Regions from separate parts of the Neobacillus sp. 204 genome, predicted to be linked through region 1. Evidence: riboswitches for the same ligand, from Rfam matches in the RefSeq annotation. Region 1 holds a riboswitch; the other holds the start of a gene.
What was found. Region 1 has a riboswitch for S-adenosylmethionine ahead of mtnK (S-methyl-5-thioribose kinase). Riboswitches for the same ligand answer to the same signal wherever they lie in the genome.
Positions count from the first base shown of each region.

Region 2: another riboswitch for S-adenosylmethionine. It lies ahead of ACJ004_RS10825 (methionine biosynthesis PLP-dependent protein); the one in region 1 lies ahead of mtnK (S-methyl-5-thioribose kinase).

Region 1 covers NZ_JBJORY010000001.1:296,919-309,350, forward strand. Annotated here, with positions in the region: gene ACJ004_RS01530 (L-lactate permease) at 1-360, opposite strand, end outside; gene ACJ004_RS01535 (FadR/GntR family transcriptional regulator) at 679-1,407, shown strand; gene ACJ004_RS01540 ((Fe-S)-binding protein) at 1,582-2,298, shown strand; gene ACJ004_RS01545 (LutB/LldF family L-lactate oxidation iron-sulfur protein) at 2,332-3,756, shown strand; gene ACJ004_RS01550 (LutC/YkgG family protein) at 3,759-4,478, shown strand; gene ACJ004_RS01555 (2-oxoacid:acceptor oxidoreductase family protein) at 4,830-5,843, shown strand; gene ACJ004_RS01560 (thiamine pyrophosphate-dependent enzyme) at 5,843-8,137, shown strand; gene ACJ004_RS01565 (DUF2087 domain-containing protein) at 8,266-8,850, shown strand; gene mtnK (S-methyl-5-thioribose kinase) at 8,946-10,130, opposite strand; SAM riboswitch class I at 10,234-10,385, opposite strand; gene ACJ004_RS01575 (carbon-nitrogen family hydrolase) at 10,454-11,236, opposite strand; gene ACJ004_RS01580 (pyridoxal phosphate-dependent aminotransferase) at 11,360-12,432, shown strand, end outside.
Region 2 covers NZ_JBJORY010000004.1:288,696-301,127, forward strand. Annotated here, with positions in the region: gene ACJ004_RS10825 (methionine biosynthesis PLP-dependent protein) at 1-1,052, opposite strand, end outside; SAM riboswitch class I at 1,144-1,259, opposite strand; gene ACJ004_RS10830 (pectate lyase family protein) at 1,512-2,501, shown strand; gene ACJ004_RS10835 (YveK family protein) at 2,608-3,354, shown strand; gene ACJ004_RS10840 (CpsD/CapB family tyrosine-protein kinase) at 3,347-3,991, shown strand; gene ACJ004_RS10845 (oligosaccharide flippase family protein) at 4,044-5,501, shown strand; gene ACJ004_RS10850 (O-antigen ligase family protein) at 5,683-6,759, shown strand; gene ACJ004_RS10855 (glycosyltransferase) at 6,793-7,845, shown strand; gene ACJ004_RS10860 (sugar transferase) at 7,968-9,368, shown strand; gene ACJ004_RS10865 (glycosyltransferase family 2 protein) at 9,432-10,202, shown strand; gene ACJ004_RS10870 (acyltransferase family protein) at 10,255-11,310, shown strand; gene ACJ004_RS10875 (sugar transferase) at 11,420-12,022, shown strand; gene ACJ004_RS10880 (GNAT family N-acetyltransferase) at 12,047-12,432, shown strand, end outside.

The DNA.
Region 1 (12,432 bases):
CAATAAAGCTTGCAAACGGCGATCCTCGGTAATAGAAACGACGGAAGTTCGAATAATATCAAATTGTCCTGTCTTTACAGTTAGTTTATACAGGAATACTGACGTAATGATAATCCAGCCAATGGGCAGTATACCATAAACAGCACCTTGTGAGGCAGACATAAATGCCATACCCGCTGGCATTTTATAAGCGAAAATTGCAATCACTAAGGCAATTGCAAGCGTCGATAATCCAGCTAGATAGCCTTTCATCCGTTTAATAGCTAAAGCCCAGAAAAAGTAAAGAATAGGAATTAGTGCAACAACCGCGGAAAGTGCGAGATTATCTCCCACAGCGGTAAAATTTTGAGTAAATGTCATATTAGCTTAATCCCCCCGAATTAGCTTATTTTAATTTGTTCCCTAAGTAATAATGTCTACCCTCCTTTATATGAGTAACCGCTTTCAAATGGTGATTAGGTCATCAGATGATTAGATGTTCATGCTGCTAAAAAGAATTATATGGACGAATTGGTAAAATTTCAATCTTTTTTTGCAAAATTTATTTTTTACGATATTATCACGTTATAAATAGCGGAAAGCTTTGTTGAGTAGAAAATAGATTACAGATGCAGATTTTTGAAAAAACTGTATAATAAAGATGCGTCTGAGAAACGAATGTTGTAAGGGGCTGGATTAGTGAATTATAAAAAAATAAAACCCAAAAAAATATATGAAGAAGTAGCAGAGGCTATTTATGAAATGATTCGAACAGGTCAGGTTAAACCTGGTCAAAGACTGGATTCTGTCCAACAGTTGGCTGAAAATTTCCAAGTGGGGCGGTCTGCCATCCGTGAAGCTTTAACTTCATTGAGAGCGATGGGGCTTGTTGAGATGAAACAAGGGGAAGGCACATACATAAAGGAATTTGAAACAGACCAAATTACTTTTCCACTATCGACAGCGATTTTAATGAACAAAGAAGATATTGCCCAACTATTAGAGGTTCGTAAGATTATTGAAATTGGTACTGCAGCGGCGGCGGCTAAGAAAAGAACGAGTCATCATTTGGAAATGATGGAGAAAGCGCTTGAAGAGATGAAGAGTGCACAAGGGAATGAAACACTTGGAGAAAAAGCAGATCTAGAATTTCATTTAGCCCTTGCAGATGCTGCACAAAACTCTTTGCTGCTTAGCTTAATGAATCATGTCTCTGGATTAATGGGTGAAACCATGAAAGAAACACGGAGGGTTTGGCTCTTTTCCAAGCAAACCACTGTGGAACGCCTTTATGAAGAACATAAGGAAATATATGAAGCAATTAAAGAGCAAGATGAAGAAAAAGCTCGGAAGTTAATGCATGTTCACTTGGAAAATGTGGAGGCCATACTGCAAAAGTATTTTCAATCTGCTCATTTATCTATATAAATTAGTACTATCAAATATAGTGAAGTAAAAAAAAATTTTGTGGAAGCACTTTCAAAAAGAACTACTTTTATTGTAGTATGATAAATATAAAAAAGTAGTTTTTTTTCATCGAGTCATCAGATGACCAGTTCATCAGAAGGTTAATGAAATTTGATTTAGGAGAGGAAGACAAACATGAAGGTTACACTTTTTGCAACTTGTATTGTAGACATGTTTCAAAGTAATGTAGGGAAAGCCACGGTCGAACTACTTGAAAGACTCGGATGTGAAATTGATTTTCCTGAATCACAGGTTTGTTGTGGTCAACCGTCATATAACAGTGGGTATGTTAAAGAAACAAAAGAAGCAATGAAACGGATGATTGACACATTTATAGATGCTGAGTACGTTGTATCTCCATCAGGGTCGTGCATAACGATGTTCCACGAATATCCTCACATTTTTAAAGGAGATCCTGTTTGGGAACCAAAAGCAAAAAAATTGGCTGAAAAGTCATTTGAACTTACACAATTTATTGTTGATGTTTTGAAGATTGAGGATGTTGGTGCTCGCTTTGAAGGAAATGTAACCTATCATACCTCTTGTCACATGACAAGATTATTAGGTGTTAAAAAAGCTCCTATGATTCTATTAAGTAATGTAAAAGGTCTAAAATTCACTGAACTACCTGGAAAGGAACAATGCTGTGGGTTTGGTGGCACCTTTGCCGTTAAAATGGCGCAAATATCAGAGCAAATGGTGGATGAAAAAGTCCGCCATGTGGAAGAAACTGGCGCTGAGTATCTAATTGGTGCCGATGCAGCCTGCTTAATGAACATTGGCGGACGGATTGATCGTGTAGGAAAGCCAATCAAGGTGATGCATATTGCTGAAGTATTAAATAGTCATTGATTTATTAATCTAGAAGGATGGAGGAATAGCTGTATGGCAATGAAGATTAGCACGGATCAATTTAAAGAACGTGTTAGTAAAGGGATTCATGATGACTTCATGCGTGGTGCCGTTGCTGGAGCACAAGACGGTATGGGCGTAAAAAGACGTTTGGCAACTGAGGAATTAGGAAATTGGGAAGACTGGCGCTCGCATGGGGAAGAAATCCGTCAACATGTACTTGAAAACTTAGACTATTATTTAGATCAATTAAGTGAGAATGTGGCCAAACGTGGCGGTCATGTATTTTTTGCACAAACAAAAGAAGAAGCAAACGAATATATACGAAGTATTGTCAAAAAGAAGGAAGCCAAGAAAATTGTTAAATCTAAATCAATGGTTACTGAAGAAATCAGTTTAAATTCCATACTGGAGCAAGAAGGCTGTGAGGTAATCGAAACCGACTTAGGTGAATACATTTTGCAAATTGATGACCATGATCCTCCATCACATATCGTCGTGCCAGCATTGCATAAAAATAAAGAGCAAATTCGAGACGTGTTTACGGAAAGGTTAGGTTACACCAAAACATCAAAACCAGAAGAATTAGCATGGCATGCACGTGAAATGCTCCGCAAGGAATACTTATCAGCAGACATCGGAATTACTGGCTGTAACTTTGCTGTTGCAGAAACGGGATCTTTTAGCCTCGTAACGAACGAAGGAAATGCTGATTTAGTAACAGCATTACCTAAAACGCAAATTACAGTTATGGGAATGGAAAGATTGGTCCCAACCTTTGAGGAGATGGAGGTTTTAGTTAGTTTATTAACTAGGAGCGCGGTAGGTCAGAAATTAACTAGTTATATAACTGTATTAACAGGACCGAGAGAAGCATTGGATGTTGACGGTCCGGAGGAATTTCACCTTGTCATTGTTGATAACGGAAGATCCAAGATTCTTGGCGGAGAATTCCAGTCAGTATTACAGTGTATCCGTTGTGCTGCATGTATTAATGTATGCCCAGTCTATCGACATGTAGGCGGACACTCCTACGGCTCCATTTATTCTGGTCCCATCGGCGCAGTCCTATCACCATTATTAGGCGGATACGACGAGTTTAAAGAATTGCCTTACGCTTCGACCCTATGCGGTGCTTGCACAGAAGTATGTCCAGTAAAAATACCGTTACATAACCTTCTGCATAAACACCGTGAAGTTATTGTTGAAAAAGAGGGAAAAGCACCAATTTCCGAAAAGCTGTTAATGAAGGCGTTTGGATTAGGGGCAGCATCACCAATCATGTACAATATCGGGTCTAAGCTGGCACCCGCTGCTATGAATCCTTTTACAGTTGGAGAGAAGATATCAAAAGGACCAGGTCCGTTAAAGGCTTGGACAGATATTCGAGATTTTCCGGCACCAAATAAAGAGAGATTCAGAGATTGGTTTAAAAACCGTGAAAAAGGAGGTAAATAATCATGGTTGGGACGATTCACAATCGAGATAAATTTTTAAACCAAATTGCGAGCCGTCTTGGACGCCCGCGAATTTCCTCCCAGGTTGAAAGGCCGACTTGGAAATTTCAGCCCCAATATGACGTTTTAAAAGATGCTAGACAGGACGAGTTATTAGAGGTGCTAAAAGAACAATGTAAGAAAATTCATACAAACCTTTATGTTACTGACAGTAAAGATTTATCATCGACTCTAAATGAAGTAGTTTCAGGATATGGGGGCGGCCCAATTGTAACATGGAAAGATAAACGCTTTTCAAAATGGGGGCTGGATGCACTGTTAAAAAAGGAATGGCCAGCTCAAAATATTGAAGTTTACGAATGGGATCATAACAAAGGGAAACAAAACATCGCTAAAGCTGAAAAGGCGAATGTGGGAATAACAATTAGTGAAGTAACACTTGCTGAATCTGGTACGGTTGTGTTGTTTAGCGATGAGAATAAAGGAAGAACGGTCAGCTTTTTACCTGCTACTTATATTGCCCTTGTCCCGAAAAGTACTCTTGTTCCACGGATCACACAAGCTGCTCAAAAAATGCGGGAGATTCATAAGCGTACTGGTCATGTTGCTTCGTGCATCAATTTCATAACAGGGCCTAGTAACTCTGCGGATATTGAATTGAATCTTGTCGTTGGAGTGCACGGACCAGTAAAGGCATCGTATATTGTCATTAATGATCTATAAATATTTCTAAAGGTCTGTATCCTAATATCGGGGTGCAGGCCTCTTTTTATTTTTTTTCTTGTTGTTATATAACAAAAAATAATCTGTTATATAATTATAAACTGTTGTTTAAATCATATATAGTAACGTTTATGAGATAAAAAATTGATGTGTTATAAAACTTTTTTCACTGTGTTTGACTTTTATCACAGATTAATAAAAATAATTGTCTTACAATGATTGAGGGGAGTTAAATTTTCTGTCTATTTCTATAATATTTTTTACGAGATGTCTAGCTGTTGTGCCTATGGACTCAGGGTTATAAGCCCCAAGTCAAGGTGCTTCAGCTTTTCAAAATTGGGGAGGGACATTATGTCAATTTTACCGAAAAAAAACGAACTAGGATTCTTTGAAATTCGTTTAGAATCAATTGGAGGACTCGGAGCTAACTTAGCTGGAAAAATGTTAGCGGAGGCAGGCGTTCTAAGTCTTGGCTTAAAGGGAGCTAATTTTTCATCTTACGGGTCAGAAAAAAAGGGTTCTCCAGTTAAGAGCTTCATTCGCTTTTGTGAACCAGATGTAGAAATTCGCGACCATAGTCCAATTGAACAACCACATATTGTTGGTGTTTTCCATGAAGCATTATATAGAACGGTTAATGTTGTCAGCGGATTAAATGCTGATGGAATCGTTCTAGTTAATACATCTAGAGATTTTGATGACGTAAAAAAGGATTTACAATTGGAATACGGAACACTTGCAATTGTAGATGCGCTATCCATTGCCGTTGAGGAAAAAACTAAAGTAAATACAGCCATGCTTGGTGCACTATATCGTATTTGTGACTTTTTAGATCCCGAATCAATGAGAGATGTCATTCGGAAAACGTTTACGAAGAAATATCCGCATCTTGTTGAACCAAATATACGTACCTTTGACCGCGGTTACAATGAGGTTCAATTTAAAACATATGAAGTACCAGCTGGGGCAGAAGGGAAAGCCTTTACACGTCCATTGCCACTGCTAGGATACATGACTCAGGAAATTGGTGGGGTCATGGTTTCTCAAGCTAATAGTATTTATAAAGATTTAAGTGGTTCACGCCAAGGATTCCTTCCAGAGTTCCAACAAGACAAATGTATTCACTGTGCAGCTTGTGACAATGTTTGTCCGGACTTTTGTTTTGTTTGGGAAGAAGGAGAAGATAAGCGTGGCAGAAAACAAATGTTCCTTCAAGGTATTGATTATCAATACTGTAAAGGCTGCCTGAAATGTGTGGAAGCCTGCCCAACAGATGCACTAGGTGATCTTCGCGAATTACTTGGGTATGCAGATGACCATCGTGTAAAGCAAAACTTTCCTTATATTGCAGGAGGGGTCCAATAATGGCTATTTTAGAAGATAAATTAACAACCAAAGAAGTTGCAGAACAAATTTCAACATTTGAATCTGGAAATGAAATGGCTGCAATGGCTGCAGCACAAATCAATTATCATATTATGGGCTATTTCCCAATTACCCCTTCAACAGAAGTTGCACAATTTTTAGATCAAATGAAAACACGTGGAGAACATGATATTAAGTTGATTCCTGCAGATGGTGAGCATGGTTCAGCAGGTATTTGTTATGGGGCAGCGGCTACAGGTGCACGGGTAATTAATGCAACAAGTGCAAATGGATTCTTATATATGCTTGAACAAATGCCAGTACAATCAGGTACTCGCTTTCCTATGGTGATGAACCTAGTTACTCGTGCTGTAAGTGGTCCACTAGATATTCGCGGTGACCACTCCGACTTGTATTATGCTTTAAATACCGGCTGGGTAATATTAACTGCAAAAACACCTCAAGCTGTTTATGATATGAATATCATGGCGTTAAAAATTGCGGAACATTCTAAAGTTCGTTTACCAGTTATTGTAGCTTATGATGGATTCTTTACATCCCATCAAAAACGTCGCGTTGAATTCTTTAAAGACCGCAGAGTTGTGCAGCAATTTGTGGGTGAGTGTCCAACAGATTACAACTTTGTTAGAGATTTGAGGGAACCAGTAACGATTGGTGCCCATATGAGTGGTGATGATTTCCTCAACAATCACTTCCAACAGTCAGAAGCAATGTACAATGCTGGCGAAGTATTTAAAGAGGTTGCTGAAGGATATGCGAAGCTTTCCGGAAGAGAATATCCTGTATTAGATTTATATAGAATGGAAGATGCAGAAGTAGCACTATTCCTATTAAACTCTGCTGCTGAATCTGCTAAGGATGTTGTGGATCAACTTCGTGCAAAAGGAATTAAGGCCGGGGTTATCAGCCCGAACATTATCCGTCCGTTCCCTGCAAAGGAAATTCGTGAAGCACTTAAGAATGTAAAATCCTTATTGGTTGGGGAACGTGCGGATTCCTACGGGGCAAATGGTCCTAACCTTACCCATGAAGTGAAATCTGCACTTCAAGATGACAAAGACAACAAGACGATTGTGTTGAGCCGCGTATTTGGTCTTGGCGGTAAGGATTTCTATGCAAGTGATGCACAGGCTTTTTTCGATATGGCACTGGATACAATGGAAAAAGGCTACGCCGAAAAGCCATTTGATTACTATGGTCATATCCCTGGCAACGCAGAGAAAATTCTTAAGCCAGTCATTTTACCACAGCATGGTGATGTCTTTAAAACCGGATTAATCGATGTGAAAATGGATGAAGAAACAAATAAATTAAAGGTGAAAATCCCACCGCTGCGGGCCTTAACTGGTAAACCAAAACGAATTGCTTCAGGTCATGGGGCTTGTCCAGGCTGCGGAATTTTTGCAGGTCTTGAGTTGTTCTTTAAAGGAATTGAGGGAGACATTGTTACTCTATTCCAAACAGGCTGTGCGTATGTAACAACAACATCCTATCCAAGTACATCCCATAAGCAAACGATGATGCATAATTTATTCCAAAACGGTGCTGCTACGCTTTCAGGTACTGTTGAAGCGTTCATGGAATTAAAACGCCGCGGTGAAATTGAGGTATCGGATGATGCTACATTTGTGATGATTACTGGTGATGGCGGGATGGACATTGGTATGGGATCAGCTATCGGTACGGCTCTTCGTGGTCATAAACTAATTATGCTTGAATATGATAATGAAGGTTACATGAATACTGGCTCACAAATGTCCTATTCGACTCCTATTGGTCATATGACAAGTACTTCAGGTGTAGGAAAAACACAGCGCGGAAAGGCTTTCCATCATAAAGATACAGCGCAAATTATGGCATCTACCAATATTCCATATGTGTTTACTGGTTCCGAAGCATTTCCGCAGGATTTAGTTAAAAAAGGTGCGAAAGCACAATGGTATGCACAAAATGTAGGTACTGTTTATGGGAAACTTCTCATCACATGCCCACTTAACTGGAAATCTGATGATCGTTTCGGCACAACCATTATCGAAGCTGCTGTTAATTCTTGTTTCTTCCCGCTCTATGAAGTGGAGCAGGGTGTTACAACTATTACTTACAATCCAGAAGACAAGAAAAAACGCATTCCGCTTTCGGATTGGTTAAAATATATGGGCAAAACAAAACACCTTTTAAAAGATGAGAACAAGCCAATGCTAGAAGAGTTTGAAGCTGAGGTTGAGAAAAGATGGCAGCGTCTAAAAGCAAAGGATGAAAATCCAATGCTGTAAATAGAAGAGTATCTTAAAAACACTTCCTTTGGGGAGTGTTTTTTTACTGGTAATTGACAGGATTTAATTAATTTGATATATATCTAATTAGATGATTATCGAATTTGTATAATGGGGGGAATACATTGATCCAATTAGATAGGGTGGTTGCTTTTTATAAAACAATGGGAGATCCAACACGAATTAGAATTGTGGCTATATTGGCAAAAGGTCCACTCCATGGACAGGCAATTGCTGGAAAACTCGGCTTGTCTGCTCCTACCATCACGCATCATTTAAAGAAACTACGGGAAATCCATGTAGTGTATGACAGAAGAGTCAAGAACACCATCTACTTTTACTTAAATGAATCGCTGATAAACCAGCAGGCAAAGGTGTTTACAGAGTTGTTAGAAAAAAAGGGTGAGGAGTTGGATGAAATGGTCGAGTCGAGTCTTGAGAGACAAAAAATTATCGAAAATTTCTTTACGAAAAATGGGAAACTAAAAAATATTCCCGCCCAGCGTAAGAAAAAATTAATTGTGTTCGAGCACATAATACGCGGGTTAAAAATAGGTGAAAAGTACGAAGAAAAACAGCTAAATGAGTTTATAAAACAATTTCATGACGATTATGCCACTATTCGCAGAGAATTTATCATTAATCACTACATGTTTCGTGAAAATGGTATTTATGAACTAAATCCAGAGGAAATGTGGGCAACAATTGACTAGAAAAGCAATCCGCTGTGGATTGCTTTTCTAATGTCTAGCTCCAGCGCCTAGGGGCTCGGGGTCATAAGCCCCTGTGCAAGGCGCTTTCGCTTTTCTTATTGTAATTGCTTTATCGTTGCAATAAATGCTGTAAGATTCTTGATGTCTTTTCGTTGTTTAATGAGGACTTTTCCTAGTTCTAGGGTTTTTTGTTTTGCAGCAATTCGTGTATGTTCATTCTCAATCCCATCTAAATCGGCAACATGTGCCAATCCAATCTGTCTTCTGATTAACTCACAGCCAGCAAATCCAAGTGAGTCCTCAAAAAGTTTTGTTAAATGGTAGTTTAAGAAGGTAGAAGTTTTTGCTGCTTCCTCTTTATTATCTGTATTCCATAAACGTGTATAGTGCTCTTCAAATACCTTCCATACCGTTTCAATATGATTGATAAAAAGGTCCCGTTTTTCAACATTTGCAATTACTTGGAAAAGTAGATTCGCAAATACTTGACCAATATCGAAGCCGGCAGGTCCGTAGAAAGCAAATTCAGAGTCGATTACTTTTGTTTCAAAATTATCGGCAAACAAACTTCCGGTATGTAAATCACCATGAAGGAGTGCTTCTGCCTCTGTTAAAAAACTTTTCTTCAAAACACTGACATGAAATTTTAGTTCATCATCGTGCCAAATTGCTTCGACAGCAGGACGGAGACCCTCTTCAAATTCGTTGGTGTCTGCATTAAAATACGGATCGGTGAAAATTAAATCCTCAGTAATTTTGCAAAGTTCGGGATTGATAAACTGTTGGACATATTCCTTTTTTATGGCTGGGCTTAATCCATAATCAGAAGTGTAAAATAATGTTTTTGCAAGGTATTCACCAAGATGTTTAGAAATCAATGGATAGGTTTCACCTTTGATAAAGCCAGTTCTTGCGATGATTAGATGGGAAAGGTCCTCCATTACAGTGACGGCAAGCACGTCATCTGTGAAAAAAACTTCTGGTAGATAAACAGGAGCAATTTGCCTGAAAATTTTTAAGGCATCTGCTTCAATCTTTGCTCTTTTCAGTGTTAATGGCCAGCTTTCACCCACTACTTTTGCGTAGGGGAGAGCTTGTTTGATAATAATACTTTTACCTTCTAAATCATCAACAATATGAAAAACAAGATTGAGATTGCCGTCACCAATTTCCTTACAGGATAGTTTAGCATACCTAGTAAAAATATTTAATTCAAGTGCTAGTTCAATAGCACTCTCGCTTGTTAAAGGCTGGTATGTTTTCTGCTTTAGTAGACTCATTAGGGTTCCTCCTTGTTTTTGAAGGCCTATTTATGCACGCAGGCAATAAAAAAGCCTCTTTCTCATCTGAAAGAGGCTTGGGAAGACAATTTGTCTGTCGCACCTCTTATCTCTCAGAAAGATCATCCTTCTGTTGGAATTAGCACCGTGCCTTAAGGAGATTCCAAGCGCATTAAGCGCTCCATTTTACGATCGGTTTAAGGTCGGTTGCTGGGCTTCAAAGGGCCAAATCCCTCAGCCAGCTCATGATAAGAGAAAATCTATTCAACTGGTAAAAATCATATCAGTAACAAAATGATATTGTCAATATTTTTTGAAAATTATTAATAGTATTCTGGTTTTCTATCTGTGAAAATTGGGATCTGCTTGCGAACAGCCTTAACTAAGTCCATGTCAATCTCTGCTGATAAGATTTCTTCACTTTTGCCGGCTTCCGCTATGACCTCTCCCCACGGATCAATAATCATCGAGTGCCCGGCGAAATGGTTATTTGGGTCTTGACCGGAACGGTTACAGGCGATAACGTAACATTGATTTTCAATCGCTCTGGCAATTAATAATGCTCTCCAATGAGACAAGCGCGGTGCTGGCCATTCCGCCACCACAAACAGTGCCTCAGCCCCTTCTGCTGAATGAGCCCGTATCCACTCTGGAAAACGGATGTCATAACAGATCGTCCCGGCAAATTTATGATTTTCCAATTGAAAAAGTCCTTTTTGGGATCCTGCTTCTAAATATACATGCTCATCCATTAGCTTAAAAAGGTGAAGTTTACTATAACTGTGGACGAGTTTGCCTTCTTTATGGATGATGATCAGGGTGTTTTTTACACCGGTTTCTTCACGGTTGGCTACCGATCCTCCGACGAAATTCACTTGGTATTTTTGGGCTGCTTTTTGAAGAAAATCAATTGTCTGACTAGCATTATTGTCGGCAATTTCATTAAGACGGGTTAAGTCATACCCTGTCGTCCAAAGTTCTGGAAGGACAATGATGTCGGGTTGGTCAGTTACTGCTTTTTCAATGAGTCTTTCTGCCGATTGATAGTTTTTATTTGGATCACCAAAGACGATATCCATTTGTAAACATGAAATTTTAAATTTCAAAAATCTCCACCTCGTTTGAACTTTCGGAATTTTTTCTTTACAAGCTGTTATAAAAGTTATATCATTTGTGACTAGAATTTCACAATAAATTATCTTTTTATAAATCAGTAAAGCAGGTGAACCATGAAGCAATTTCCACCATCTGAACTATTAAACAGTCTTCCGAAGCAGTTTTTTGCTTCGCTTGTTAAAAAAGTCGGGGAGTATATTTCACAGGGGTATGATGTGATTAATCTAGGACAGGGCAATCCTGATCAGCCAACACCCGCACATATCGTTGCCAAACTTCAGGAAGCAGCAGTAAATCCAATCAATCACAAATACTCTCCCTTTCAGGGACACAGTTATTTAAAGCAGGCAGTGGCTGATTTTTATTTAAGAGAATATGGAGTAACCATTGATCCGAATAAAGAAGTGGCCATCTTGTTTGGCGGGAAGGCTGGGCTTGTTGAAATACCCCAGTGCTTATTAAATCCCGGAGATACCATCCTCGTACCTGATCCAGGCTACCCGGATTATTTGTCAGGGGTTGCACTGGCCAAAGCAGAAATGGTAATGATGCCGTTAAAGGAGCAAAAAAACTTTTTGCCAGATTATAGCGAATTAGACGAGAAAGTCTTAGCCGAAGCAAAGGTCATGTTCCTCAATTATCCTAATAATCCCACTGGCGCTGTGGCCACTCGTGAGTTTTTTGAAGAAACTGTAAAACTTGCGAGTGAAAATGATATTTGTATAGTCCATGATTTTGCCTATGGGTCCATTGGTTTTGACGGTGAAAAACCTTTGAGTTTTTTACAGGCCAAAGGCGCAAAGGACGTTGGAATTGAAATTTATACATTATCTAAAACGTTTAATATGGCGGGCTGGCGTGTTGGTTTTGCTATTGGAAATGAGAGCGTCATTTCCGCGATTGAACTCCTACAGGACCATTTGTATGTCAGTTTATTTGGAGCCGTTCAAGAGGCAGCAAGAGAGGCATTAACGGGCTCTCAGGAATGTGTAAAAGAACTAAATGAGTTGTATGAGCGAAGAAGGAATGTATTGATTGATGGTCTTCGTTCCTTAGGTTGGAATGTCAGCGCTCCAAAGGGATCTTTTTTTGCGTGGCTTAAGGTTCCTGAAGGTTTTTCCTCTGCGGAATTTGCTAATCTGCTCCTTGAACAGGCGCATATTATGGTTGCACCTGGAATTGGATT
Region 2 (12,432 bases), on a different contig from region 1:
TGTGAATCTTCAATTCCAACAGAGAAGCGTAATAAACGATTGCAAACGCCGGCTTGAATGCGAATCTCTTCTGGGATATCCATATGTGTTTGAGTTGCTGGGTAAGTAATGAAGCTTTCCGTTCCACCTAAGCTTTCCGCAAAACTGATTAAATTTAAATTCTGTAAAAATGGATTTACCCAAGCTTCTTCTTTTATTCTAAAAGAAACCATCCCGCCACGTCCCGGGTATAGGACATCTGTTACGGCATCATGCTGAGCAAGGAATTCGACAATCGCCTTTGCATTTTTTTCATGGCGTTCCATCCGTAGTGACAATGTTTTCATTCCGCGCATTAATAGCCACGAATCGAATGGACTTAGTACAGCGCCTGCCCCATTGTGATAAAGAGCGAGGGATTCACATAATTTTTCGCCTTTAGCAACAATGAGTCCAGCCAGAACGTCATTATGGCCTCCTAAATATTTCGTAGCACTGTGGATGACGATATCCGCTCCAAGTACAATTGGCTGCTGCAAAAGTGGAGTATAGAAGGTATTATCAACAATCAGCAATATTCCGTGACGCTTCGCAATTTCTGAAACCGCGGCAATATCTGATTGCTGCATGAGGGGATTGGTGGGAGTCTCAAGAAAGATTGCTTTGGTTTGAGGAGTAATCTTACTTTCAATCTCATCCGGACAACACGTGTTGACATATTGACACTTTAGGCCCCATTTTTTATAGCCTTGCTCTAATAAGCGATACGTACCTCCATAAAGATCCTCACTTACTAACCATTCATCACCAGATTGAAATAATGAAAGGATTGTAAAAATGGCTGCCATCCCTGAACTGCACGCAAATCCTCTGTCGCCACACTCCAAATCAGCGATGGTTTGTTCAAGGATCTGACGTGTGGGATTTCCTGTTCGGGTATAGTCAAATCCCGTTGATTGTCCAATTCCTCCATGTCGATAAGCTGTTGAAAAGTAAATAGGCGGATTAACGGTTCCTGTTGTTGTCTCGCTGCGGTTTCCAATTTGGGCAAGTTTCGTATCAATTTTGTACATGTCGACCACTCCTTGTTTAGTAAATTAATAAATAAAAAAAGCCTTTTTCTATAAGAAGAAGGCTTTTGTAAGTACGACCAAAAAGTCATTCTTCTTATCTTGCAAATTAACTGATAATTTGCAGGACTTAGCACCTTTTCAATGGACATGCCACTGATGGTTGCTGAGGTGTCGCAGGGCCATTCCCTCAACCTCTCTTGATAAGAAAATTAATATTTAGATTATTTATAAAATTTACTACAAATTGGGGGGAGTGTCAATTTATTTTATAAATAAATCAGTTTATGTCTATTTTTGTTCTTAATAAATAACTTACAAAAGTATTAGGCTGAAGTTTTTAATAGCAAAAGTGGATAATTGAAACTTTTTGAAATAGATTTGAGTAATTTTACTAGGATTGGCAAATATACTTCAATTATCACTATAAAACGCCAAATACGATGTTGTTAGGAGAAAATTATGAGTAGAAGAAGTAAAATAATATATTTTTCAGCCATTTTTTTTATTGGAGCCCTTCTTTTTTTGTTTAAGGCAGTAGAAAACATAACCATGAATAATAAAGACTACTCATATGTGAATGTGGATGAATTTGGTGCTAATGGTGAAGATTCGAAAGACGATTTCCAATCCATACAGGAAGCAATAAATCATAGCTATGATTCGAAAATTGGAAAGGTAAAGTTTAGTGGAAATAAGTCTTATATCCTAAAGAAAGGAATAGTTATAAAAGAGGGGGTTGAATTAGAATTTGGTCAAAATACAAGGCTAAGAATAGAAGGGAGTTTCCGAGCAATTGAAGTGAAAAAAAATGCATCGATCTCAAATGGAATTATTGAAATTATGGATCCTGACTTTGAATCAGATGTAATTTATTTAGACGGCATTCAAAAAATTTGGTCATGGGATAGAACCCGAATTAAAAATGTTACAATCTTAAACACTAGCGGTTCACATAAGGGTACAGGTCTTCATCTTTATGCTGGCGGCCCAGGTCATTTCATTAGTTTTGTAAATTTTACTGATTTGAGAATTGCAGGATTTCATACCGGTGTCAAATTGGAAGCTGATAAGCCAAAGGAAAGTCATAAATATAGCTTTATTAATGGCAATCGATTTATAAATTTAACATTGGATGATTGTATAAGCTGTATTGATATTAATAGCTCGATGAGTGTTCCAAATGAAAGTTCTGGTAATGATTTCAGTGGTCTTCAAATTCAAGTATCTAAATATACTAAGAAGGTAATAACAGTAAGCGGCTCTGATAATAAATTTGATGGTTTAATATGGGACGTTCATATATTAAAGGGCAATAAACCAATAATAGAATTTTCAAAAGAGTCTACAAGAAATAGATTATATTCGAATATAGGGTCAAACTTTATTAAAGATCAAGGCGTACATAATTATTATTCTTCACCGGAAGAAGACGCAATGAATTCTAAATAAAATACAATGACTACTATTTTCTGAGTGTTTGATATAAAGAAATTACTTAACAAAAGAACTAAGTTCAAATAGCATAAACTGAAAAATTAAGACTTTGGAGGTCATCATGGACGAAAGAATAGATCTAAAAAAGTTTCTTCGTATTATTAGAAAGAGAATAGTAACCATTATTCTTACGGTATTATGTGTATCTCTTTTGACTGTTGGTTTATCCCTTTTTTTATTAAAGCCAACTTATGAAGCTACTGAAAATATTCTAATTGGCAAGCTTACAAAGGATGAGGGTAATTATAGTGATACCCAAGAACTTAGTATGCTGCTTGCATCGACTATTGATTTCATAAAAAGTCCAATCGTACTAAATTCTGTTCAAAAAGAGCTTAATATCAATGATGACGAATTAGAGGAAAAGATTGTTGTACAAAACAACAGAAATTCACAAATTGTCAATGTGGTGGTAAGAGATCATGATTTGGAAAATACCAAGAAGCTTGCCCATACTATTGCTAAAACAACTGTTAATAAAATGTATGAGATGTTTAATGTTAGAGATATAAAGCTATTAAGTAATACAGATGGGGATCCTTCGATTAAGATTGTTGGGAGTTTGTCTCTAAACGTCGCAATTGGTGTAGTGGTAGGAATTTTTCTAGGAGTAGGCCTTGCAATGTTTCGAGAGTATTGGGACGATTCGATTAAAGATGTTAAAGAGATTGAAGCGATTGTGGGTTTACCAGTTTTAGGCGAGATTAATATAAAAACTAAAAAAAGAAAATCTATGAATAGAAGCAAAAGGAATAAGCGTCAGGAAGCCATCTTAAATGAAATTAAGGAGGGACAGATCAGTGTATAGGAAAAGGGATGAAACCAAAAAATTAATGCAAAGGCTTCAGCTTAATGAAGAATTAATCAGTACAGAACAAATCCGAATGATTCGTACGAATATAGATCAATTATCTGTTAGTGAATCGGTATTATTAATGATAACGTCCCCCCGTAATGAGGAGGAAAAATCGATCATCTCTTCTAAATTAGCAATTGCTTTTGTTGAGCAAAGGAAAAAGGTACTACTAGTAGATGCCAATATACGGAAACCTTCTTTAAACAATTTGTTTCAGATAAAAAATGAGAATGGATTAACAAATGTGATTTTAGATGAAGAAAACCTCGCCCTTCATATTAAAGAGACCTTTGTTCCAGGGCTATTCGTTTTGCCTACTGGTCAGATTCCTTTAAATCCAACGGAAATATGGATAACAAGTAAAATTAAAGAGTTCGTAGCAAGATGTCAGGCGGAATTTGATGTGGTAATTCTTGAGGCACCTCCTTTTTTAACAGCATCAGATTCTCATATTCTAGCAAATCAATGTGATGGTGTTATTTTAGTGGTGAAAGAAAATAAAACGAAGAAAGAAGATGTACTTCAAACAAAAGATTACTTAGATAGAAAAAACAATAGAATCGTAGGGGTCATTTATCAAACAGGATAATAGTAGGCAGTTAATCTTGGTGATCAGGCTTCATAATAAGGTGGCTATTTCGATGAGGGAATCAAAGAAAAATTCAATCGCTAAGAATATCTTACATCTATTTTATAGTACAGCATTATCTAGTGTCTTAAATGCTACGGCATTAATCGTTTTAGCCTATTATTTAAAGTCGTACGATTATGGAATGTTTAGTGTAGTGTTAGCATTTGCAATGATTATGGGATATTTTACAGATGCTGGACTAAGTACCATTGTCTTAAGGGAGGGTTCTAAGAAGAAGGTGGATATATCCATCCTAATCTCCTCTTATGTGAAAATGAGAATGGTTTTACTTTTTGCTACATTTATCTTTGGATTTATCGTTATTCATATTTCAAACTCTGGAAATAAAGAGTTAATACAAACCGCTTATTACTTAGTTATTCCGATGGTTTTAGGAATTGCGCTACAAAGTATCGGTACAACATTTTTTCAAATGATTGAGAAAATGCAATATTATGGAATGATTCGGATTCTTTCTTCTGTATGTTTAGTTCTCACCCTATCTGTTGGGATTTACTTTAGCCTAAGTCCATTGATTATTACCACTTTATATGGACTATCTTATTTTGCCGGAGGTGTGTTTGGGGTCTATCTAGTAAGTCGAAACGTTAAAATTCGATTGAAAAGTAAATTTCATAAAGGACTTTTACAAAATTTAGGATCATTCACTTTAGGTGGATTGCTTTTTGTGATGCTTCCTCATTTAGGTCCCCTTGTGTTGGAAAAGACTGTAACCCTAGAAGAAGTTGGATTATTTGCAGTAGCTTATCGAATTCCTCAAGCATTACAGCAAATCCCATTTATTATTGCTGGAGCTTATTACCCTGTACTATTTAGGTCTTTTAATAATAATCTATTAGACGATCATTTAAGATACAACATATCTCTTATCAAAATCATGGCATTGGTAGGAATGGCGATGACAATTCCTTTTTTCTATATGTCCAATGTTGTAATACATTTGCTGTTTGGTGATAAGTGGATTTCTGCATCTTTTCCACTGAAAATTTTATCTTTAATGCTAACTTTACAGGCAATTAATATTGCATTAGCAGACGGTTTAACAACAAGAGGATTACAATCACTTCGAACTACTATTCAATCCATTGCAGTAATTTCGGGTGGCATTCTATATTTGTATTTAAGTAAGTCGTTTGGTGTAACTGGAGCAGCTTTTACAGGTGTTATGATTGAAGGAATTGCCCTAGTAGGATTTTGGATTTGCATTCCAAATCGTTGGGTTATTGCAAAAAAAGCAATATGTCCATATTTATCCTTTTTTATCATTGGTTTAGGTAGTATTGAATTTTTTCTTAATTCCCATCCACTTTTAGCTGTTGTATTTAACTTCCTTCTACTAGTATTAGTACTTTTTATAGATAAAGAATTTAAGAATATAATTTATGATTATCTAAAAATAAGGATAATTAGATATAAATGGAAGGCCAAGAAATCCCAGGGGGTTTAAGATGGGCAATAATATTGTTCCAAAATCTAATAAATACAACTTCACGATCTTCTTTCTCTTTTTACTGGTAACTCTTGCAAATTACTACATTTATGTTGGGTTTGCAATAAAACCTTATTTGATCTTTTCTATTTTGTATTTATTCATTCATATCGGCTCCTTCTCCTTCTATAGGCTTCATATGTTTGAAGTAGCGATGTTGTTATTTTATTTGATGTATAGCTTTACTGGAGCCTTTTCATTATATCCAGCCTCAAGTATTAGAATTTTCATAGGAATAGTCCTATATATATCTTGTTATTTTATTATTAAGTCCATTATTGCAAGTTCAAAAGATTTGGTGGTTGAAAGGGCCATTTCAGATGTAGGAATCCTCTTTAATTTAGCTAGTCTGGTCCTCTATTTTATAGGATTAAAAAGTGTGGGATTTGTTTTTGAGGGCGACAGAATATATGAATTCGGTGTTATGTTAGATCGAGATTACCCCAGATTAATCGGGTTGATACAGGATCCTAATTTTTTTGTTTTTTATAATACTTTGTTTTTTTGCTATTACTTATGCAATTCTAATACTTTAAAAAACAAACTAGGATTAACACTTTGCTTGATTACGAATTTATTGACTTTTTCAAGAGGCGGACTTTTAATAATGGCCTTTATCTTTTTTATATATATTTTGAAAGATAATCCATTAAAACGTATAAAATTGCTGGTCGGTATCACAGCTGCTTTATCTGTCAGTCTGTACATTGCAATTGTTCATTTGAAATTCGATATATATGGGATCTTAGCATCTAGAATAGAAGACCTGTCCTCGGATGGTGGAAGTGGGAGATTAGAATTATGGGGAAGAGCCTGGGATTTTTTTGCTTCACATAAAATTGTTGGGATTGGAGCATTTAACTTTCCTGCTTACAATTCATTTCAATTTGGAGATACACTACAAGTTCATAATACATTTTTAGAGATATTATCAGAATCTGGTTTATTAGGTATTTCTTGCTTTTTCCTATTTATCATTTTAGTGTTTGTACAATTAATACAAAGTAGGACACTTAAAAATAAACCATATCTATTCTTTACCTTTATCGGGGTAATACTTCAAATGGGTTTCCTTTCGGTGATTATTAACGATATGTTCTTTTTGTATTTAGCGATATTATCTACCTATTTGCATAATGAAAAGCAGGAATTACGAAATAAAGCGAAGATGATAAATATTCTTTCGGTCTTAACTTCACTTAAACAAAGAATATAGTTGAACTAAGTTTCAAAGGAAGTGATGGAAAGCATGAACATTTTAGTCATAACAGATAAGCTAATTTTTGGTGGAGCAGAAATGTATTTTTGTAAATTAGAGAATCAATTACATGACCCTAACATAAATTTTCACTATGCTGCCGGCTCTGGAGAGCTGTATGAGAAAATCAAACATAAAAACAGCTTTAGCGAGATAAGTAGAACTAAGCATCTACAGAATATAAAAAAGCTGAAAAAAATATTGATAACTAAAGAAATAGACCTAATTCACGCGAATAGTTTGAGGATGGTCTTGTATTTTATATTTATTAAAAAATTAACTAAAAAAAATTTCAAAATTGTTTACACTAAACATAATGTAACGGTTCTAGAGGAGAAAAATCGATTTTTGTTCTCACATTTATTAAATAAATATGTTGACAGGATTATCACAGTTAGTGATTTTGAAAAATTTAATCTTGTAAATGCCGGAATAAAGCCTAACAAAATTACAACAGTTTACAATGGTGTTGATTTACAACAGTTTGTTTTCCATAGAAAAGAAAAAGGGGGAACTTTTAATGTTGGTATATTAGCAAGATTATCAGAAGAAAAAAATCATGAGTTATTTATTAATATTGCACACCAGCTTAGAGACGTTCCGAATCTCATGTTTTATATTGCAGGTGATGGTCCAGAATACCAAAAACTAAAAAACATCATCCGTTCTCTAAATCTATCTCATAGGATAAAGATGGTGGGGATCGTTCATAAACCTGAGGAATTTATTAAAAGTATGAATCTCTTACTTTTAACGTCCTATCGCGAAGTATTTCCAATGGTTATTTTAGAAGCTATGGCAGTTGGTACTCCGATTATATCTATTGATCGGGGAGGGATTAAGGAAGCTATTATTGAAAATAAGACTGGTTTTCTAATATATAATCATTCAGTAGATGACTTCTGTAAGAAAATTTTATTTATAGAATCTGAAGAACAGGTCTGGAACCAATGTATTGAAAATGCCCGTAAAAAAGTAGAAGAGGAATTTTCACTAGATCAAATGGTTAGCAATACTTTACAGGAGTACTGGAAATGTAACTAATCTCCCTAAGTATTATTTCGTAGTGCTTCTTAATTTACGTGTTCTCAATTGGGCACAAATTCGACCTTAATAAAAAATATTATCTATAATTTTCTATAAACCTTCTATAAAGGAGTATTGAAATGAATGAAAACTATAGAGGTCGTTATGTAAATATGTTCCTTGCACTTTTAGACATCACATTAGTGTATGTAGGATATGCTGCTACGATTTGGTTCTATCATGTATTTTCTATCCCAATTAAAGGACCCATATTAGATGAAGTGTGGCTGATAGTACTTTCAGCTCCTGCCTTTCTCTGTTTTTATCTTATTGATTTATATAAAGATTGGCGTCGTAAAAGTATACACAATCTAATTTATTCAGTTGTTTTATCTATGATTGTATTTTCTAGTTTCATTTCAATTGTTTCAATATGGACGCCTCTCCTATCCTTTAGGAAAAGCTTTATTATTGAATCATTTCTAATTCAAACTATTCTATTGATAGGTGTACGAGTAGGTATATGGTATGTCGGTAAGAAATTATCCGGAAATAAGAGAGTAATCATTATCTGTGAAGACGAAAAAATGGGACTGACTTTAGCTGACAAATTCCTAAACCATGAGAAAGGCTGGTTCGAAATATCCGGATTTTTAACATTATCAAATTTGGTATATCTACAAGAATATGTAAATAAATATGATATTTTTCTACTAAGTCCCACTATTAGCGGACAGAAAAAAGATGACATTGTAAGCATCTGTATCAAATATGGAAAAGAGGTATTTGTGGTTCCGCAATTATCGGAATTGTTTGTACAATCTTCTGAGGCTCAGCAGATTGATGATATGCTAGTACTTTCCATAAAACCTCCTAAATTTAGCCGGTGGCATCAAATAATAAAACGCATGTTTGATGTAATAGTCTCTTTAATTCTAATAATTATTTCCAGCCCATTTTGCCTGATTTTATTTTTATTAATCCCACTCACTTCCAAGGGACCAGCTCTTTATAAACAGGAGCGTATAGGTTTACATGGAAAGACATATTGGATTTATAAATTTAGAAGTATGATCCAAGATGCAGAAAAAAGAACAGGTCCAGTATTGGCAATAAATGGTGATACAAGAATTACATTAATTGGCAAGATCATTAGGGCTACTCGTCTCGACGAACTCCCGCAGTTATTTAATGTAATAAAAGGTGAGATGAGTTTAGTTGGACCAAGACCAGAAAGAGAATATTTCATAAATCAATTTAAAGAAAAACTCCCTGACTATACTTTTAGATTAACAGTTAAACCAGGAATTACAGGATTAGCACAAGTACTTGCTAACTATTCCACTACTGTTGAAGATAAACTACGCTTTGACTTATTGTATGTTCGCAGCTATTCATTCTCGTTGGATTTGAAAATCTTATTTCAAACGCTTAGAGTTGTTATTCAACGTGATCAAGCTCAAGGGGTAAAGGAAAAAAGTAAAACTCGCGAGCAGAAGTTAATAAACAAGTTGGAACAAAACAAAGTAATTAACCATTGAAATTCCCGTTTTAGTAAGGGGTTATTTGTGGCATTGAACATTTAATAGAAGGGGGAGTCAAGAATGGATTATTTAGCTGAAGTGGCTGTTTCTATAATTACTCCAACTTATAACGCCTCGAAATTTATTACTGAAACTATACAATCAGTTAAAACACAAACTTTTCAAAACTGGGAAATGATTATCGTGGATGATTGTTCTTTTGATGACACGGTAGGAATAGTTAAACGAGAAATGGAACTCGATCCGAGAATCAAATTAATTGAACTGCAAAAAAATGGCGGACCTGCCTATGCTCGAAATATAGGCATTACTACAGCAAAGGGAACCTATCTTGCTTTTCTAGATAGTGATGATCTTTGGGTTCCTCAAAAATTAGAGCGGCAGCTATTGTTTATGGAAAAAAATAATCTTGCTTTTACTTATACTGATTATAGGATTATGACTGAAGATGGTGAAAGAACGGACGTTGTATTTCGAGTACCAGCTAGGATTGAATATAAAAGCCTATTAAAAAATACAATGATCGGTACACTAACTGTCATGCTGGATAAAAGGAAAGTAGGGAGGGTACAGATGCCATTACATCGGGATTGCTCCGAGGATTATGGACTATGGCTTTCAATCCTATCGAGAGGAATCCATGCACATGGATTGAATGAGGTGTTATCAATATATAGAAAGTGTGAACATTCCCTCTCTAGTAACAAACTAGTATCTGCTCGGAAAACGTGGAACACATATAGGAAGGTTGAAAAAATCAATATCCCCTCAGCATTATGGTACTTTGCTAATTATTCACTCCATGCTTTAAAGAAACATTCAAAGGCATAAAAACTGTAGATAGGTGTTATTAGGGAAGATTTTTAAGAAAAGAGTGAAAAGCATGGAAAGTGATAGAAGAAAGCTTTCATACGTTCAGATTTCAAGAGCAATAGCCATTTTATTTGTTCTCTTAGGTCATGTGAATATTTTGTTTTATACCGATTTTAAGTACAACTGGTTTCATATGGGAGAATGGGAAAGGACAGGTGGTGTTGATTTCTTTTTTATTGTAACCGGGTTTATGATTTATTACCTATATCATAGGCAAGCTGGTGTTCCAGGAAAGACAAGCGAATTTCTCTTGAAGCGTGTGATTAGAATTTACCCGTTATATTGGATGTTTACCCTGCTAGCAATAGCTGCTTCATTAATTTTTCCGTCAATAGACGGGGCATACTCTTGGGAGCTTATTATTAAGTCAATGCTTATCCTGCCGACAAATCCTATTCTTGCTTCAACTTGGTCACTAAGTCATGTGATGTTTTTCTATATCTTGTTTACTGCCTTTATATTCAAACCAAAAATCTTTAAACCAATCATTTTATTCTGGATAGTGGTAACCATTTTAATAGAGCTAAGAATCATTCCCTATTCAGAACATTCGTTTTTTATCAGCTTTAGCAGTTTAGAAATCATATTTGGATGTCTAGTGGCACATTTGACCCTCAACTATACATTTAAATATTCAACCTGGATGATATTGATAGGGATGTTAGGATATTTGGCTGTTTGGATAAATAATATATACAGTTTGATTGACATACAAGGCCCTGTATTTTTTTGTCTATTTTCCATGATCATGATGCTTGGTATTTCTGAAAAAGACAAAAAAGAGCGAAAAGTCCCAAAAGTGCTTTCTTTCTTAGGGGATGCTTCATATTCAATCTACATTGCCCATGGACCATTTCTGCAAATGTTTATCTTAATTTTTATGAAGTTAGGAATAATCAATTTAATAGGCTACTTTTTTACAATGGTAACCGTGATTATATTAGCGGTCATTTCATCCTGTCTAGTCTATATATTTATTGAAAAGCCAATGTCTAAATATTTAAGAAGAGCGGTGTTAACGAAAAGAAGGCGTTTAATAGAAATACCTGTTGTAATCGCTAAATAGGGGAATTCATTACAGTAATGTTTTTATCCTTGGTTAAGTAACTCTTTGTATTTTGTTCGTTTTTGGGAACGGGAAACACTTTTATATTGAATTAATCTCGGGGGGAATAATGAAAAGATTATTTGATATTCTTGCAGGTGTACTCCTTCTGTGCCTTTTCAGCCCTATCATGCTTGGGGTTGCAATTGTTGTCAGAGTGAAATTAGGTTCGCCGATATTATTTAAACAAAAACGAGTAGGGTATCATGAGCAGATTTTTATTCTATATAAGTTTAGAACAATGACCAATGAAAAGGATGAAGCCGGGAACGATTTACCGGATTCAATTCGATTAACAAAAGTTGGACTTATGATAAGACGCTTAAGTCTGGATGAGTTACCACAATTACTAAATGTGGTGAAAGGTGACATGAGTTTGGTTGGACCTCGTCCACTATTAGTTCGATATTTACCTCACTATTCTCTAGAAGAAAGAAAAAGACATACTGTAAGACCAGGAATTACGGGGTATGCACAAGTGGAGGGCAGGAACCAGTTAGACTGGAACAGCAGATTGACATTAGATGTAAAGTACGTGGAAAACCTGTCTTTCCTCTTAGACTTAAGGATTATTTTCAAGACAATAAGTAAAACCCTTAAACGAGAGGGGATTGCTGATGTACCTGATCAACAAATGTTAGATCTGGATGTGGAACGACGGATGAAAGCTTAGTATACATGAGGCGGAATATAACCAATGAAAATATGTATTGAACCTCTAAAAAAAGAAGATGCTCATCTAATCCCCAAACTGATTGAGTCCGGAATGAATAAGGACATTTTTTCACTCACAATCTTTAGTTCAAAGGGCTACGAAGCATATATAAAAAACCTGCTTACGATTCCTGAAAAAAATCGAAGAGTGAAATTTTATGGGGCATTTATTGATGACCATTTAGCTGGTTATACAGAATGGCGTATTTTTGAGGAAACTCTTTTTTTAAATAATATTTATGTTTTCCCTGAATATCAAGGATTTGGCATTGGGAGGTCACTTTTAGTACAACATGGATTTAAGTTATTGGATGAATACGGAAAGTCTAAGATGTCCCTAGATGTTTTTGATCATAACGGTGAAGCTAT